One region of the Brevibacillus sp. FSL K6-6036 genome, then DNA from elsewhere that is predicted to be linked to it. Evidence: predicted binding sites of a transcription regulator. Region 1 holds the regulator's gene; the other holds the start of a gene.

Region 1 (8,494 bases):
ATTAACATATTATTTGAGGGTTGGGTTTAATGAAATGCGGACTTAATCCAGCGTATGCACACTAACTCGGGTTTTTACAAAAATGATCATTTCTTTTCTGAAGTCCGTTTAAGAAATGATTATTGATAATAACGAGGTGATATTATTAAAAAAATTGCGATTTCCATTGTGTTGTCGACAATGATGATGATTTGGGTTTTTATTTTTATGATCTCAGATCTAATTCAACAATTGGATTTTGGGCCAAACAAAATTGTAATTACTGATTATCGAGTTCCAGGATTCTTTGAACCCGTTTGGCTTCCCATTTATGTTGGATTCGTGTACATTTTATATCAGTCTCTTAAAAAAAAATAATCATGATTTGCCGTCTTCAACTGAAATCTAACCAATAAAAGGTAAAACGACAAATCTAGCAATCCAAAAAAGATGACTTCCGAAGTATCCAGAAGTCATCTTAATTTTATGCCCGCATAAGGACACACAAGTTGTCTGAGTTTACCATTATTCGTATTTCCGGTTTACGGCCGGCGTTTAGGTCGGTTTATTTGCCATCACTTGCTTAAGCTGTTCATTCGAATATCTTTCCAATTCAAGTAAAGCCTGATAAGGATCATCTCCGACAATCCCGTAATACAGAGCGAAAGCAGGCTCCGTTTTCAGCCCCCGTTCTTTCAAAGCCCGAATCTCTTTTGCTGCTTCTTGCCCAGACAGCTGGAGCAGCCGTGCTTCGATCATCATATGCCGGTAGGCGTTTTGCTCTGTGACAGGAATCGGTTGAGCAAAACACTCCAATTGAAAACCGCGATACCAAAAGGAAGCAGTCGCCGTAGGGATGTTGCGGATTTCTCGGCGGTCTTGTGTGAAACGGTCCAAATGCCCGTATTTTTCTTTCAACACATGGCCAAACCGATCCAGGTCGGCTGTCGTACAGATCAAATCAAGATCGCTGTCCTCAACATCAATATCGAGGGGGATCGTTCCGCACAGAACCGGTTGATACTCTTTGAGCCCATCAAAGATTCCCAAGCTGTCGAGGACTGCCCAGGCTTCCCGCTGCCGAGGGGTTCCTTTTTTCAGGTAGGAAGGGTCAAACCAATCTCGCTTCGTTTGAGAATGCATAGCCATTTTCTGTCCTTTCAGATTATCTTTCTTTTATTTGCAACTCTGCAGGGGAACAATGAGGGACGAGACCATCTATGTTCCGATTCGACGTTTGGCTTTACGACTCGCAGAAGAACCGAGTATATACAGGTTTCTGTCAAAATGTAGCGAGTCGATGGAAACGAAAACCGCACTTTATCGTATACCCTATACAGAAGGGAGTGTCAATGGATGGAGATCTTGTTGTGGATCGTGATAGCGGCCTTGTTTATCCTCAGTATTGCCGGAATCTTTTTGCCGGTCATTCCTGATACGATTTTATTGTGGGGCGGATTCTTGCTGTATCACTTTTTTATTGCTGATCCGGGTGCCGGACTTCCGGCCTCCTTCTGGTGGGGAATGGCGGTCTTAAGTGTTCTTCTCTACGGTGCGGATTTACTCACCAACATGTACTTTGTCAAGAAGTACGGGGGCTCCAAAGCGTCATCGTGGGCAGCTGCACTGGGGATTTTGCTCGGGGTGATTTTGTTCCCCCCATTTGGCATGCTGATCATGCCGTTCGTGCTGGTCGTTCTGGTGGAAATGCTGATCCAAAAGCAGCCGTTTGAACGGGCTGTTAAAGCGGGAGTGGGTTCGCTCATCGGTTTTTTGGGCAGTGTGGTCGTAAAAGTTGTTCTTCAGGTAGTGATGATCATCTGGTTCTTTGTCGCACTGTAAGTGGGATTCGTAGGAGAAGGACCGATCAAAGAATCGAAGGAAATGAAAAGAAGAGGCGTCCGCGAGGCAATCGCGAACGCCTTTTTTGCTGTCAGGGTGGAAAAGGAAAGCTTGTCGTAGTCGATTGCGTTTTTCAAAGAGTCCGCCATAAGGCATGGCTCATCCAAGCAACGAAATCTCTTATTCTAGTGAATCAAGCGGTACACGCCAATCACTTTCCCCAGAATCGTTACAGAATCCAGAATAATCGGCTCCAATGTCGCGTTTTCAGGCTGCAGCCGGAAATGGTTCTTTTCCTTGAAGAAACGCTTCACGGTTGCCTCGTCCTCTTCAGTCATGGCGACGACGATATCACCGTTATTGGCCACATTCTGCTGGCGAACGATCACGTAGTCTCCATCCAGGATGCCAGCCTCGATCATACTGTCTCCGGACACGCGCAGCATGTACACCTTGTCCGATGTCACGATGCTGTCAGGGAGTGGGAAGTAATCCTCCACCTGCTCGACAGCAGTGATCGGCTGACCCGCAGTCACCTTTCCGATCACCGGTACGCGTACAACAGATACGTCAAAGTCGTCTTGAAAGCGCTCCTCTTCCTTCAGCAGCTCAATCGCGCGGGGCTTGGTAGGATCGCGGCGGATGAGCCCCTTTTTTTCCAACCTGGCCAGATGGCCGTGAACAGTTGAACTGGATGCCAGACCGACAGCCTCCCCGATTTCACGGACAGATGGGGGATAACCCTTGTCCCTTACTTCTTTGCGGATGAAATCGATGATGGCTTGCTGTCTATTGGATAGCTTGGACATAGACCACACCTCTATCTTCTCGAACATGTTTTCTATATTATACCATGGGATCCTGCGTTCGACAAACATAAGTTCGTTTTTTTTCTTGACATGAACAAGTGTTCGCATTATGATGAGAACAAGAAGATAGAACGTACGTTTGCAGGGGGATGAAATAATGAGTACAATGACCGTATCTAATCGCTTCGCCAAAGAAGAAAGAAAAACTGCTCGTTTTGGCATTACGCGTGGACAGGCCATTCTGTTTTTTGCCGCTTTCACTCTCTTTTTTTACACTTTGACAGAACTAGTGTTCGCTTCTGGGGATCATACGGTACAACAAGCTCAAATGATCCAACCAGTAAAGGAAATCGTCGTCCAACCGGGAGACAGCTTGTGGGAGCTGGCGGTCACCTACAAGAGTGACCCGAAAATGGATGTTCGCGATATGGTATATGCGATTCAAAAATTGAACAAGCTGGAAAGTGCCATTATTTATCCAGGCCAATCGATTCAAATTCCTGTCGGGAATTGACAAGCTGCAGCTTTCCCTTGCTTCGTTGCCGAGATGTGATATAATAGAGCGGCATTCATTGAAAGCGAGGGGAAACGGCTTTGGTATCAGACGCGGAAATCAAACGGATCAACGAGTTGGCCAAAAAATCTCGTGAAGCCGGGTTGACTGAAGAGGAAAAACAGGAACAGAAAAAACTGCGGCAAAAATACATTGATGCTGTGAAAATGTCGCTTCGCTCCAATCTCGAATCGATCCGCTACGTGGAAGACCTCGAGGATAACAACCCCAAACACTAAAACGCACCATTTGACATAAAAAGAAGACATCCATGCTTTTTGCCTGGATGTCTTTTTGTTCCATACAAAAAAGGAGAGAAGGGGGGATTGCCATGATGGCATGGCTGGCTGTTGCCGTAGGAGGAGCCGTCGGTTCATTGCTACGCTATGGTCTCGGTCTCGCAATGAACCAACCCGGATTGCCGGCGGGGACATGGCTGGCCAATGTCTCCGGTTCTTTTCTCATCGGACTGCTCTATGCGTGGGGAAAGGAAAAAGGATTGATGTCTTTGGAGATGTACCTTCTGTTCACAACCGGGCTGATGGGGGGATTTACTACGTTCTCTACCTTTTCGCTCGAGGTGGTAAGCTTCATCGGAGATGGGCAGATCGGCAGAGGGCTGTTCTATGCAGGCGCCAGTGTTTTGGCCGGCCTTCTTGCTTGCGGTTCAGGGATCTGGATCGGCAGACAAGTGTGGTAAACAGGCAAGATATAGCGGGATAAGACGGGCAGGCGTCAACGAGAACAAAAGAGAGCCAATCCGGAAGCAACATCAAATCAAAGAAGAGGGCATTGGAAGGCTACGAGGAAACAAAGAAGAGCCCGTGCCCGGAAACCATGTGGAAATAAAACCGGACTTCTCCTAGCGATGCTGAACCTGACAATTTGGAAAGGAGGATATAAATGACTGTACAGCACCCGGACTACGAGCATGAACAGAAGAGACTCGATGAAACACGCTCTATTATCCAAAAGGAAGTGGACACTCTTCGGAAAGAGGTTAAAGAGATTACGGACGATTATGTGAAACAGGTCGTCAACTACAAAAAAGGAAAAGAGCTTCGCTACCTTGAGGACCAAGGACTGGAAAAGCCGTATTTTGGACGAGTTGACTTCCTGAAAGACGAGACATACGAGTTGGACAGCGTATACATAGGAAAGAGGGGCATCGTTCGGAGCGACACATTCGATTCAATTGTCGTTGACTGGCGTGCTCCCATTGCCAGTTTATATTACAGCGGCGAGAGCAAGGATGCGTACTTCCGCAGCGGCAGGGAGATTGTGCGAGGCGAAGTGCGCCTGAAGCGAAATTTTGCCATTGAGGACGGGAAGATTACAGGGATATACGATGGAGCGCTCAAAGAGACGATTCATCGCGAAGTTGGCCATCCGGATGAATTTTTGCAGGAAGGGTACATCGATGAGTTCCTGGCAGCCAACCTGAATCAGACGAACGACAGCAGATTGAAGGATATCGTAGCGACGATCCAGTCGGAGCAGAATGACATTATTCGAGCAGACAAGGATCGCCCGGTTGTCGTTCAAGGGGTGGCCGGAAGCGGCAAGACGACGATTGCGCTGCACCGGCTCTCCTATTTGATCTACAATTATCAGGACTCGATGATGTCAAAGAGGTTTATGGTTTTTGCACCAAACCGGTTGTTCCTTACGTACATTTCAGAGGTTCTTCCCGAATTGGGAGTGGATGACGTTCAGCAGGCGACATTCCTGGATTGGGCTTCCAAGCTGGTCAAGTCCATCCTTCCAAAAGGCTGGCGGATTCTGGACCCGCACAAGCCCCTTCAGTTGTTCTTTGAACAAGGACAGAGCGATGCCGAGCGTCGGACGGTGCTGCATCGTCTTCGGTTCAAGGGCTCGCTCGCTTTCCGGGATGTACTCCAGCAATATTTGTTGTTTGTAGCGGAAAACAGGGTAGCCTACAAAAAATTAAGCTTTGTCTACAACAGAACCAAACATGTTTTTACGATTCCGGGTGAGACCATCCGTCAGCTTTTTGCCGAACAATATGCCCATCTGCCATATCGTCGGCGAATGGAAGCCGTTCGAAAGCACGTTAAGCAGGACATCAATAAACAGTTGTTCGCCCATCTGCGAGAGAAGCGAATTGATCTGGATAAGCAAGCGTTGGCTAAATATGAGAAAATGATTGATCAGCTTCTGGACAAATACTTTTCCATTTTTCCTGAACTGGATGTCTTCTCGTCGTACCGCGAAATGTTGACCGACTCAGCTTTATTGAAAGAGCTGACAAAAGGGGAAGTCAATGGCGAGGATATCGAGGATATTTGCCGGTCGTCTGCAGAGATATTCGAAGCGGAGCGGATCGAGCCAGAAGACGTTGCGCCGCTGATCTATCTGCGGCATCTGATCGAAGGATTGGAGCAGGCCGATCACTTTGACCACAGTGTCGTTGATGAAGCACAGGATCTCAGTGCGTTGGAAATTGCGGTGATCGGGCTTGTGACAAAGAGACATTCTTTGACGGTAGTGGGAGATATCGCGCAGGGCATCCATGCATACAGGGGATTGCAATCGTGGGAAGAACTGTTGGAGGGAGTTTTTCAGCAGCCGCGGGGGGTTTACTACACACTCGCGCAGAGCTACCGTTCCACAATCGAAATTATGAAATGTGCCAACGAGGTACTGCGAAAGATAAACCTGCCGGAGACGATTATGGCCAAACCGGTATTGCGGCATGGGGAAAAGCCTTTGTTGGCATCATGGGACGGGAAAGAACTGCCGGTTAAAAATCTGGTCCAGCTTGTAAATGATTATCGGCAAGAGGGCTTTCAATCCATCGCGATCGTAGCCAAAACAGCCGAGGCCAGCAAAAAAGCATACAAGTCATTGAAGGCCTCCATCGAAGGACTGAAGCTGCTGGGAAGCAAGGATACCCAATTCCCGGGCGGTGTCGTAGTAATGCCAGCTTATTTGACCAAGGGGCTGCAATTTGATGTGGTCATCTTGTTGAATATCGAGGAGTACTTGGACAATGAGTGGGATACAAAGCTCCTGTATGTAGCCATGACCAGACCCGTACATCGGCTTTTCATGATTCATCAGGAAGACAGGATGAGTCCGCTCTTTGCTGACGTGCCACCTGAGTTGTACGAGAAGAGATCTTTGTAAAGAAAAAAGTCTTGCAATAAAGAAGAAGGCTTTGTAACGAAAATAACGGCTTGCAACGAACAAGAGACTTTGGTAACGAAATAAGGTCCTGCAGCGAAAACGAGAACTCCGAAAGATGGGAAAGGCCCTGGAACAAAAAAGAGCTCTAGACCCAAATAGAGTTTTGCAACAATTGTATAGAGTCCATTACAAAAAAGAGACATCGACAAGATGTCTCTTTCAGGCTGTCGAGAAACCCCACAATATGTTGGAGTTTCTTCTTTCATAACAATAAAATTGAGCACGAAGTGCTGGAAGTCTTAGATAGCACCACACCTAACATGCCTTTGCAAGGTGGAGTGCTATCTTTTTTATATTTTGAACGGTTGCTGTCAGCAACGCTTGCTCTTGGACATTTTCACGTCCGCGCAACCTACAATAGCGAAGTCCATGCAGTTCTTTGGCATCTGCAAAACTTCGCTCTATCGTTTGGTATCTCAACCTGTATAGGTATTTTCCTGACTTACTTAAGCGGTTCTGTCGAACCCATTCTTTACTCTCTTCCCATACATGCCTGGTTATCACCTTTTGGTGATTTTTTGACCGTGTACACATAGTGAGCATCGGACATGCCTTACATATTTCTTTATTTGACTTATACATTCTGTATCCGTTACGGTCAGTTGTCGAATAAGCAAGCTCATGTTTTTGGGGGCAAATATAGACATTCTTTTCGGGATCATATTTAAACCGCCATTTGGCGATAAGGCCTTTAACAGGTGAAAAAGCTCGATGGCCAATGACGGCAAAGATATTTAGATCGTGCAGAGCCTTGCAGATTGGAGTAGTTAAATAGCCAGCATCCAATGCAACGGCTTCAATGGTATCTGTAAACCCAAACTTCTCAATTTGGTGTTGTAGCCGATCTACATAAGGAACAGAATCATGAACGTTACCCGCAGTCACGTGTACATCAGTTATGATATTGTACTTATGATCGACTGTCCGATGATCGAGATAGAAAAAGCCTTCAGGCTTTCCGTCACGAACCATGTAACCACTGTCCGGATCAGTAGTACTCACCTTGATTTCCTTTTCTTCCTTCACATCCTCTCTAGGCTTCAATCCTTTTTTCCGTGTGCTTCACGGTCTTCATTAATGGCTGCTTCTAAATCACTAAGGTAGGCTCGACTAGATTTTTCAATAACATGCTTCTTAAATTTACGTTTGTTCGCATTTGCTTTCAGATGAGTGGAATCACTTATCAAAACACGTCCGCCAACCATGCGATGTTGGATAGCAAGGCGAACGATTTCATCAAAAATCTCTTGGAAAACATTTGTGTTTTTAAAACGAGTTCGACGATTCCAACTGATGGTAGTGTGGTCTGGAACTCGATCTGTTAGTGAAAGGCCAAGAAACCAGCGGTAAGCGATATTCGTCTGAATTTCCTTTTCGAGTTGTCTTTCTGACCGGATACCGTAAAGGTATCCAATGAAAATCATTTTAAATAAAACCACCGGATCAATGGCTGGTCTACCGTTATCTTCACAATAGTATTGGCGTACTTTTTCTCGGATGAAAGAGAAGTCTACATGCTTTTGAATAACTCGTAGCAAATGGTCCTCCGGGACCAACTCATCAAGGCATACAAATTCATATTGCATTTGTTGCTTTTTTTCATTAGAGGAAAGCACAATAATCACCCGCCAGTAAATGTAATTACAAGAATATTATAACACATTAACGCGGTGTCGTCATAAAATACAGGGAAATAAAAATGGCTGTCGACTTTCTCGACAGCCTGAAAGAGACATCGACAAGATGTCTCTTTTTTTGGTTCCTAGCAGCTTTTACAAAAACAGCTTTTTCCCAAAACAATTCATTCTCAAGAAAACCCCGCTGATGACTCGCAGCGGGGACAAGGGAGCCATTAATGATCGCCGTGATTTCCTTTGGAAGGATTTGTAAGCACGTATCCCTCTTGTGGTGTATACAGGTAGTCGATAACAAGGCCGTCTAGCAACGGCTCGTCTTTCTTGACGATTACGTCGATTTCCTTGTCGGTAGAAACGACGGTATCTTCGTCGGTCGGTTTATCCAATGCCAAGCCGTAATGGGCATGGTCACCGTGTGCATGTGTTATGTATGCGCGGAGCTTCAACTCTTTATCCTCTTCTTG
Region 2 (8,494 bases), 1.2 Mb from region 1:
AGGTTCGTCTGGGAGTGGTCACTCATCACAGGCGTGCTTTGAACCTCTATCAGTCGATAGGTTTTGAAGCTGTTGCCGAGTTTCACTATTACGTCATCGATCTCAAAGACATATAGAGAAAGGGTAGGGCGCGAATACGCGCCTCAGGCTGTCGAGAAACCCCACAATATGTTGGAGTTTCTTCTTTCATAACAATAAAATTGAGCACGAAGTGCTGGAAGTCTTAGATAGCACCACACCTAACATGCCTTTGCAAGGTGGAGTGCTATCTTTTTTATATTTTGAACGGTTGCTGTCAGCAACGCTTGCTCTTGGACATTTTCACGTCCGCGCAACCTACAATAGCGAAGTCCATGCAGTTCTTTGGCATCTGCAAAACTTCGCTCTATCGTTTGGTATCTCAACCTGTATAGGTATTTTCCTGACTTACTTAAGCGGTTCTGTCGAACCCATTCTTTACTCTCTTCCCATACATGCCTGGTTATCACCTTTTGGTGATTTTTTGACCGTGTACACATAGTGAGCATCGGACATGCCTTACATATTTCTTTATTTGACTTATACATTCTGTATCCGTTACGGTCAGTTGTCGAATAAGCAAGCTCATGTTTTTGGGGGCAAATATAGACATTCTTTTCGGGATCATATTTAAACCGCCATTTGGCGATAAGGCCTTTAACAGGTGAAAAAGCTCGATGGCCAATGACGGCAAAGATATTTAGATCGTGCAGAGCCTTGCAGATTGGAGTAGTTAAATAGCCAGCATCCAATGCAACGGCTTCAATGGTATCTGTAAACCCAAACTTCTCAATTTGGTGTTGTAGCCGATCTACATAAGGAACAGAATCATGAACGTTACCCGCAGTCACGTGTACATCAGTTATGATATTGTACTTATGATCGACTGTCCGATGATCGAGATAGAAAAAGCCTTCAGGCTTTCCGTCACGAACCATGTAACCACTGTCCGGATCAGTAGTACTCACCTTGATTTCCTTTTCTTCCTTCACATCCTCTCTAGGCTTCAATCCTTTTTTCCGTGTGCTTCACGGTCTTCATTAATGGCTGCTTCTAAATCACTAAGGTAGGCTCGACTAGATTTTTCAATAACATGCTTCTTAAATTTACGTTTGTTCGCATTTGCTTTCAGATGAGTGGAATCACTTATCAAAACACGTCCGCCAACCATGCGATGTTGGATAGCAAGGCGAACGATTTCATCAAAAATCTCTTGGAAAACATTTGTGTTTTTAAAACGAGTTCGACGATTCCAACTGATGGTAGTGTGGTCTGGAACTCGATCTGTTAGTGAAAGGCCAAGAAACCAGCGGTAAGCGATATTCGTCTGAATTTCCTTTTCGAGTTGTCTTTCTGACCGGATACCGTAAAGGTATCCAATGAAAATCATTTTAAATAAAACCACCGGATCAATGGCTGGTCTACCGTTATCTTCACAATAGTATTGGCGTACTTTTTCTCGGATGAAAGAGAAGTCTACATGCTTTTGAATAACTCGTAGCAAATGGTCCTCCGGGACCAACTCATCAAGGCATACAAATTCATATTGCATTTGTTGCTTTTTTTCATTAGAGGAAAGCACAATAATCACCCGCCAGTAAATGTAATTACAAGAATATTATAACACATTAACGCGGTGTCGTCATAAAATACAGGGAAATAAAAATGGCTGTCGACTTTCTCGACAGCCTGGGGCGCGAATACGCGCCTTTTCCTGTTTCAGCAAGCCACCCCACGAGCTGCGATCAGCCTTTCGGCGGGGGCGCAGCAGCATGTAGATACTCCATCACCTCTCGATCTGCAACATAGCTGTCCACCAGCTTCACCTGTTTCTCTGTTACCTCGTAGGTCCAGTAGCTAGGGATCGTCATTTGGCGATTGTCGCCACCCTGAATCGTCCACATCCGTTCAAATGTAACGAGATAGCTGTCTCTCGTCTGCAGCTTGACCTTCGTTCGCAGGCTGGTGGTTGCCAGTGTCTCGGGTATTCCTTCGACACGGACTTGCCTGGTTTCACCTGTGCGGGCAGGAAACTCCGGCTGCTCCGACAGCGCCCGCTCAATCGCTTCCTGGACGGTAAACTCTCGATCCCGGTATAGCTCCTCCAATGCCTCTTCACCTCCTTGCAGCCCCCAGATGAGGATGTAGCGGCCGTCCCAGTTTTTCGTCAGACCGAGCCCAAAGAAGGGGCTCCATGCCGAACTCGTTCCCGATTCAAGCGCTTCTTCTTTTGGCGAGCCAAAATCGCTTGCATAGAACGTCTCCAGCTCGGCTTTTTTCTGCATGATCCTCTGTTCGTCTTTGCTTTCGATCTGGTATCGGGCAGCATAGAGGAAGCCGTGTTCAAAAGAGAGCGTCAGCTGTACCTGCTCGTCTCTCAAGGTGACGGGCATGAAGGCTTCTTGCAAGCCGTCCGCACCCAGGCTTTCAATTCCCCCAAGCGGCTGCAGTTCTCCCAATTCGGGGAAGAGCGCCTTTGCTTCGTCATAGGTCATGCCGAGCGAAAATACGCGGTAAAAAGCCAGTTTATCCGCTTCTGTCTGCCAGGCGACAGTCTGTTTGGGTGCTTCGGGCAGTGCAGGGGCTGGCGTCTGCTGGTGATTGGGCGTCGTCACAGGAGGAGAAACCAACTGGCTTGGATTTTCTTCCGGAAGCTGAGCGAGCGGACCGGCCCAAAGAAGGATGGCGGCCACTGCCGCGACGCCAGCTATGGCACATGTGCGGACAAGAAATCGTTTTTTTCCACTTTTAGCCATTGCTTGGGAAGCGAGCGTTCTTTGTTCCAGCCGGGACACTTCCTCCTGGGTCAGTCTGAGCGAGTCGTGTACCAGTTCCTTTCGTTGTTTCAGCTGTCGGTCAAGGATGTCCAATCCTGATCTCCTCCTTTCAGCAATTGCCTCAGCTTTTCCAAGCCTCGCGAAAGCCTGACCCGCACTGTTGAATCCTTCAGTCCCAAAAGCTCGGCAATGTCGGGCGTTCGCATCTCTTCAAAGTAGTAGAGCACAATGACTTCCCTGTATTTGGTCGGAAGCCCCATGACGTTTTGGACCAGCTCGTCATTTTGAAACTGCTGCATAACCTGCTCCTCGATAGACTGAGAGGAGCTCCTTTCAAAAAAAACGGAAGTAAAAAAAGATGCCGATGATTCCATGATCGCAAATAATCCTTGGCGGTGTTTATGGCAATCCGGTAAAGCCAGGTCTTCGGATTGGCGTCTTCGCGAAAGGAATCAAATTTTTGAAAGGCTTTCACGAACACCTCCTGGGTCAAATCCTCGGCGATTGCTCTATTTTTTACATAGTAATAGGCTGTTCGAAAGACCAGGGCATGGTGCGTGGCCACCCACTCCTTGATGACCTGCTCTCTTCTCTTGGCTAGCGGTTCGAAGGGAATCACCTCCTTGCTCATTGCTTATTTGACGAAGCTGGGGGCAAGAGCGCTACAAAATCCTCCATTTGCATATTCGCAAAAAAGGAGTAGAATAAGAACAAATGTTCCTGTTGGAGGGTACCGGAATGGCTAAGAACATCGAAGACTTTTCAGGAAGTATGGAGATGGCAGTTTTGAAACACGCGTTGTCGCTGACGAAAGGCGGCGAGGAAAGCCCGGCGCTGCCTCTTGTTGGACGCCCGGTCGTGGACGAAGACGATTTTGGCGAAATGTGCTTCCGCGTCTACGATTCGACGCAGTACGACTACGCGATCACCGTTTCCTGGTTTCGCGAAACAGCCGGGGGACTGGGAGTGGTCGAGACAGCCTGGGGGGTCGTGCGGAATATCGATGTGGGACAAAAGAAATTCAAGCTGGTCAACGACTGGGAGGCGCAGTGGATCGGGGTTGAAGATCTGGTGCGCGTCGTTAAAACAAAAAGGGCGAGCTTTTAGGATGTACAGCTCAGTGCGTGGTTTGCCATAATAAGGAAGAAACTCGTGAAGTTGTGTCGAACTTGATTTGCGATCAAATCTTGAGGCTCACTCTCTTCTTTCGGCTCAGGGACAGCCCTTTCGCTGGAAGTGCTTTCCCGAAATGACCGTCTTCTATATCTCTCCTGTCGCAGAGCAGGGAAACATAGTAAAAGGTAAGGGCTTTCCTAGTTTTTGCCAAAGTTCACCAATCGTTCTCAGGTTCGTCAAGATTCATTCACAGACTGCCAGATTTTGGACGGCCTTCTTTCGCTATAATGAAATTGTAGAACTTGCAGAAATTGCATGAAAGAAGGGTGCCTTATGAAAAAAACGTGGGGTTTACTGATTTCGGCAGTGGCCATTTCCGCTATGCTTGCGGGCTGCGGAGGAGACAAAAAAGAAGCAGCGGCAGGAGGCGAACAAGCGCCTGCAGCAGCCACTGAAAACGCAATCAACATCGAAGCTAGCAACTGGAAGTTTAACCAGGAATCTTTCGAGGTGAAAGCAGGAGAGCCGTTCACGATCAACTTCAAATCGACTGAGGGCTTCCATGGGATCGGCATCGAAGGCCTGGATGTAGATATCCAAAACGAGGGCAGCAAAACGATGACCATCGACAAAGCAGGAGAGTACAAGATCTTCTGTAACGTGATTTGCGGACCTGACCACGGCAAAATGATCGCCAAGCTTGTCGTGAAGTAACAACTGGCCAAAGCGCCGGCAACGATTTGAATAACAAAACCCAAACACTCCGGCCGCTTTCGGTCGGGGTGTTTTTTGTTGATACAGCGCATTTGGCCTGGACGGTTGCTCGCAAAATAGTTTCAAAGATGCATAGAGAATACAGTCCCAACTGGAAAGGCTTATTTGTCCCGAAAAGACGAGCCTTTCTTTTTTGCGAAAAAAAGGGTGACAGAATGCTATTGAGTAAATATAATCAAAACAGAAACTATTTTCACAATTCGGAAAAGTATATGTATGCATTTTCATGATTTGATTATTCACCACGAATTACCGGAAGGGGGGCAAGCACAAAAATGATTGAAGTGAAAAATTTGTACAAGTCGTTTGGCTCGCTTACCGTCTTGAAAGGCGTAGATCTGCAGGTGGGCGAGAGAGAAGTGGTAGTTTTGCTGGGGGCCAGCGGCTCGGGAAAAAGTACCTTGCTGCGATGTCTGAACTTTTTGGAAATGCATGATCAGGGGGAGATTCACGTCAACGGCCAGAGGATCGACCCGAAGACGACGGATTTGAACAAATTCCGGACAGAAGTCGGGATGGTCTTTCAGCACTTCAACCTGTTTCCGCACAAGACGGTCCTGGAAAACGTGATCGAAGCGCCTGTCCACGTAAAAAAGACTCCCCCCGACAGGGCGCGGGAAGAAGCGTACGCCCTGCTGGAAAAAGTGGGAATGAGGGACAAGGCCGACGTTTATCCGGACATGCTCTCCGGCGGACAAAAGCAGCGTGTCGCCATCGCGCGGGCACTGGCGATGAAGCCGAAAATCATGTTGTTTGACGAGCCGACCTCGGCGCTCGATCCCGAACTCGTCGGGGAGGTACTGCAGGTGATGAAGCAGCTGGCGAAGGAAGGCATGACGATGGTCGTGGTCACGCACGAGATGGGCTTCGCCCGCGAAGTGGCCGACCGGGCTGTTTTCATGGACAACGGGCAGATCCTGGAGCAAGGGGAGCCGGAGCATTTCTTTACCAACCCGCAGCAGGAAAGAACCCGACAGTTTTTAAACAGCATTTTGTAAAGCAAGGAAAGACAACGATAAAAGGGGGCATCACGATGAAAATGAAAAAGAAATGGACGATGGGGGTACTCTCCACCTTGCTTTTTGGCTCGCTCGTATTGTCGGCCTGTGGAACGTCCCAGAGCACGGGGGGAACAGCCGGGGAACAGGGGGCCAAAGACCCGAACAAGAAAGACTTTACGTACGCGATGAGCGGTGTGTACAAGCCGTTTAACTTTAAAGAAAACGGGGAGCTGATGGGCTTCGACGTGGAGATCGGGCAGGCGCTGGCAGAAAAAATGGGGATGAACCCCGTGCCGATCACCAACCCGTTTGAAACGATCATCCAGGGGCTGCAAGCGAAGAAATACGATACGGTCATCGGCAGCTTGACGATTACGCCTGAGCGGGAAAAAGCCGTTGCGTTCTCCAACGTATACTATCGCTCCGGCGCTCAAATTTTCGTCGCGGCCGGCAACGACTCGATCAAGTCAGCCGACGATTTGAAAGGCAAGCGAATCGGTGTCCAAAAGTCATCCAGCTATGAACAGCAGGCGCTGAAATTGACAGACAAAAGCAACATCACGACGTATGACAGCGATGTCACGGCATTGATGGATCTGCCGACAGGCCGCCTGGACGCGGTGATCACGGATCAGATGGTCGGCTTCCGCTACATGAAGGAAGTGCCGGACAAGATCAAGGATGTCGGGGAGCCGCTCAGCCATGACAATCAGGGGATTGCGCTGCGCAAGGACGATAAAGAGCTGCTGGAGAAGGTGAACAAGGCTCTGGACGAGATCATCAAGGACGGCACCTATCAGAAGATCAGCGAGAAATGGTTTGGACGCAACATTTTGGGAAGTGAATAACCCTTTCCGCGGCCAGTGGGCGTCTGTTACGGGCGCCCCTATTTTTAAAAATGGGGTGAACCAATATGTTTGACATCCTTTTGTCCAGCTATCCCATGTTTTTGGAGGCGACATTCTTAACACTCCGGTTAACGGCGATCTCCCTGATCATGGGGTGTGGCGTCGGTCTGCTGATTGCCTTTTTCCGCATCTCTCATTCCAAGGCGCTGCAAACGATTGCCCACGTGTATATAACGGTCATCCGCGGAACGCCCCTGATCGTACAAATCATGGTGCTCTACTTCGGGATAACCGAGATCGTCACGCTCTCTTCCTTTTGGGCCGGCGCTTTTGCGCTCGCCATTCACAACGGGGCCTACATTGCCGAGATTTTTCGCGGCTCTATCCAGTCCATCGACCGCGGACAGATGGAGGCAGCCAAATCGCTGGGGATGTCCTATCCGCTGGCGATGCGCCGGATCATCCTGCCGCAGGCATTCAAACGGGCCATCCCTCCGCTCGGCAACCAGTTTATCATCGGGTTGAAGGATTCGTCGCTTGTCGCTTACGTCGGGATGCAGGAGCTCTGGGGTACCGGGCTGGGCGAAGCGGCATCAAACTACCGGCAGCTCGATACGTATTTGGTAGTCGGTCTCTACTACCTTGTGCTGGTCCTCATTTTCACCTACGTGGTAAATCGACTGGAAAACCGCTTGAACACGGGGGCGGCAAAGAAAAAGAGCAAAGGCTATGATTCGGCATCTCAATCCGTGTGAGGAATGTCGGTACAATCGGGGTAAGGATGGGGAGTTTAGCCAATGGTACAGTCAATTGACAGGGCAATGGAACTTATCAATGTGCTTGTCTCCGATGAAACGAAGTCGGATTGGTCCATCTCGGAGCTGGCACACGCCACCTCTCTGCCGCTCAGTACGATTCATCGCATCCTCGGGACGCTGAGCTCACACGGATTGATCAGTCAGGACCCGGTGACCAAGCACTACCGGATCGGTTACACCTGGATGACCATCGGCATGCGCATGCTGGACAAGATCGATATTCGCGTCGTCGCAAAGCCGGTGATGGAGCGCCTCGCCCGGGAAGTGGAGGAGAGCATCTGCCTGAACATTCCGAGCGGCCTGGATGCCATTTTGATCGAAAAGGTGGAGAGTCCGCTCAAGCTGCGTGTGGCGGAGGATTTGGGCGACCGGATTCCGCTCACGATCGGTGCTCCCAACAAGACGATGCTGGCTCATATGCCGCAGGCGGACATGGAGCGGATCGTCAGCCAGCTGCTTCCTCGCCATCAGCAAAGCGAGTTTATCGAACAGTTGGCAAAGATCCGGGAAAACGGCTATGCCATCAGCTCTGGAGAACGGACGGAGGGAACGACGGCGATCGGCGCTGTGATCATGGGACGGAACCAGAAGGTAGCCGGCGCCCTCTCGATTAATGCCGTTGCTTTTCGCATCACCGACGAAAGGCTTCCCATGCTGATCGGGAAAGTCAAAGAGGCGGCGGAGGAAATCTCGCTGCTGAGCGGGAATAGATGACCCGAGCGGCAATATTGTGACTCGAACGGGGACTGCATGGCGGAACGGACTTCAAGACCGGAACAAGTCTACACGACCGGGGCGGGACTGTATGGCGGAACAGGTCTGCAAGATCGGAGCAGCACAATATGACCGAAGCCAGTGGCCATATTTGGCCGCCTATTTTTTCACCATCATTCAGAAAATGATTCCATGATACGGAAAGTAGAGGGGTTCCATTATGGGAAATGCATGGAAATGGCAAACAAAAGAACAACTGATCGAGCTTTTGGGCAAGCTGGTAAGCTATCCGTCCGTCACGGGCTCTAAAGCTGAAATCGAGCTGGCCCGATTTGTCGCCGGAGAAATTGCAGCGCTTCCCTATTTCCAGGCCAATCCGGGCCATGTGCAGCTTCATCCGACAGGCGACGGCCGGTTTTTCGTCACGG

Evidence for each region. The regulator LexA, encoded in region 1, represses DNA repair genes until DNA is damaged. The targets are predictions, from matches to a motif close to CGAACATATGTTCG.
Region 2: a site for LexA is predicted at 3,503-3,516, ahead of NST37_RS20030 (YolD-like family protein). Genes of this name have one in related genera too.

The regions. Positions count from the first base shown of each region.
Region 1 covers NZ_CP150173.1:2,857,666-2,866,159, reverse strand. Annotated here, with positions in the region: gene NST37_RS14400 (DUF4269 domain-containing protein) at 535-1,128, opposite strand; gene NST37_RS14395 (DUF456 family protein) at 1,336-1,821, shown strand; gene lexA (transcriptional repressor LexA) at 2,007-2,630, opposite strand; gene NST37_RS14385 (LysM peptidoglycan-binding domain-containing protein) at 2,788-3,144, shown strand; gene NST37_RS14380 (DUF896 domain-containing protein) at 3,225-3,422, shown strand; gene crcB (fluoride efflux transporter CrcB) at 3,515-3,883, shown strand; gene NST37_RS14370 (UvrD-helicase domain-containing protein) at 4,087-6,333, shown strand; one part of gene NST37_RS14365 (IS1182 family transposase) at 6,649-7,439, opposite strand; one part of gene NST37_RS14365 (IS1182 family transposase) at 7,439-7,979, opposite strand; gene NST37_RS14360 (iron-sulfur cluster biosynthesis family protein) at 8,246-8,494, opposite strand, start outside.
Region 2 covers NZ_CP150173.1:4,031,158-4,039,651, reverse strand. Annotated here, with positions in the region: one part of gene NST37_RS20045 (IS1182 family transposase) at 240-1,030, opposite strand; one part of gene NST37_RS20045 (IS1182 family transposase) at 1,030-1,570, opposite strand; gene NST37_RS20040 (hypothetical protein) at 1,764-2,888, opposite strand; gene NST37_RS20035 (sigma-70 family RNA polymerase sigma factor) at 2,864-3,094, opposite strand; gene NST37_RS20030 (YolD-like family protein) at 3,534-3,902, shown strand; gene NST37_RS20025 (cupredoxin domain-containing protein) at 4,245-4,625, shown strand; gene NST37_RS20020 (amino acid ABC transporter ATP-binding protein) at 4,961-5,683, shown strand; gene NST37_RS20015 (ABC transporter substrate-binding protein) at 5,719-6,534, shown strand; gene NST37_RS20010 (amino acid ABC transporter permease) at 6,600-7,289, shown strand; gene NST37_RS20005 (IclR family transcriptional regulator) at 7,332-8,066, shown strand; gene NST37_RS20000 (M20/M25/M40 family metallo-hydrolase) at 8,287-8,494, shown strand, end outside.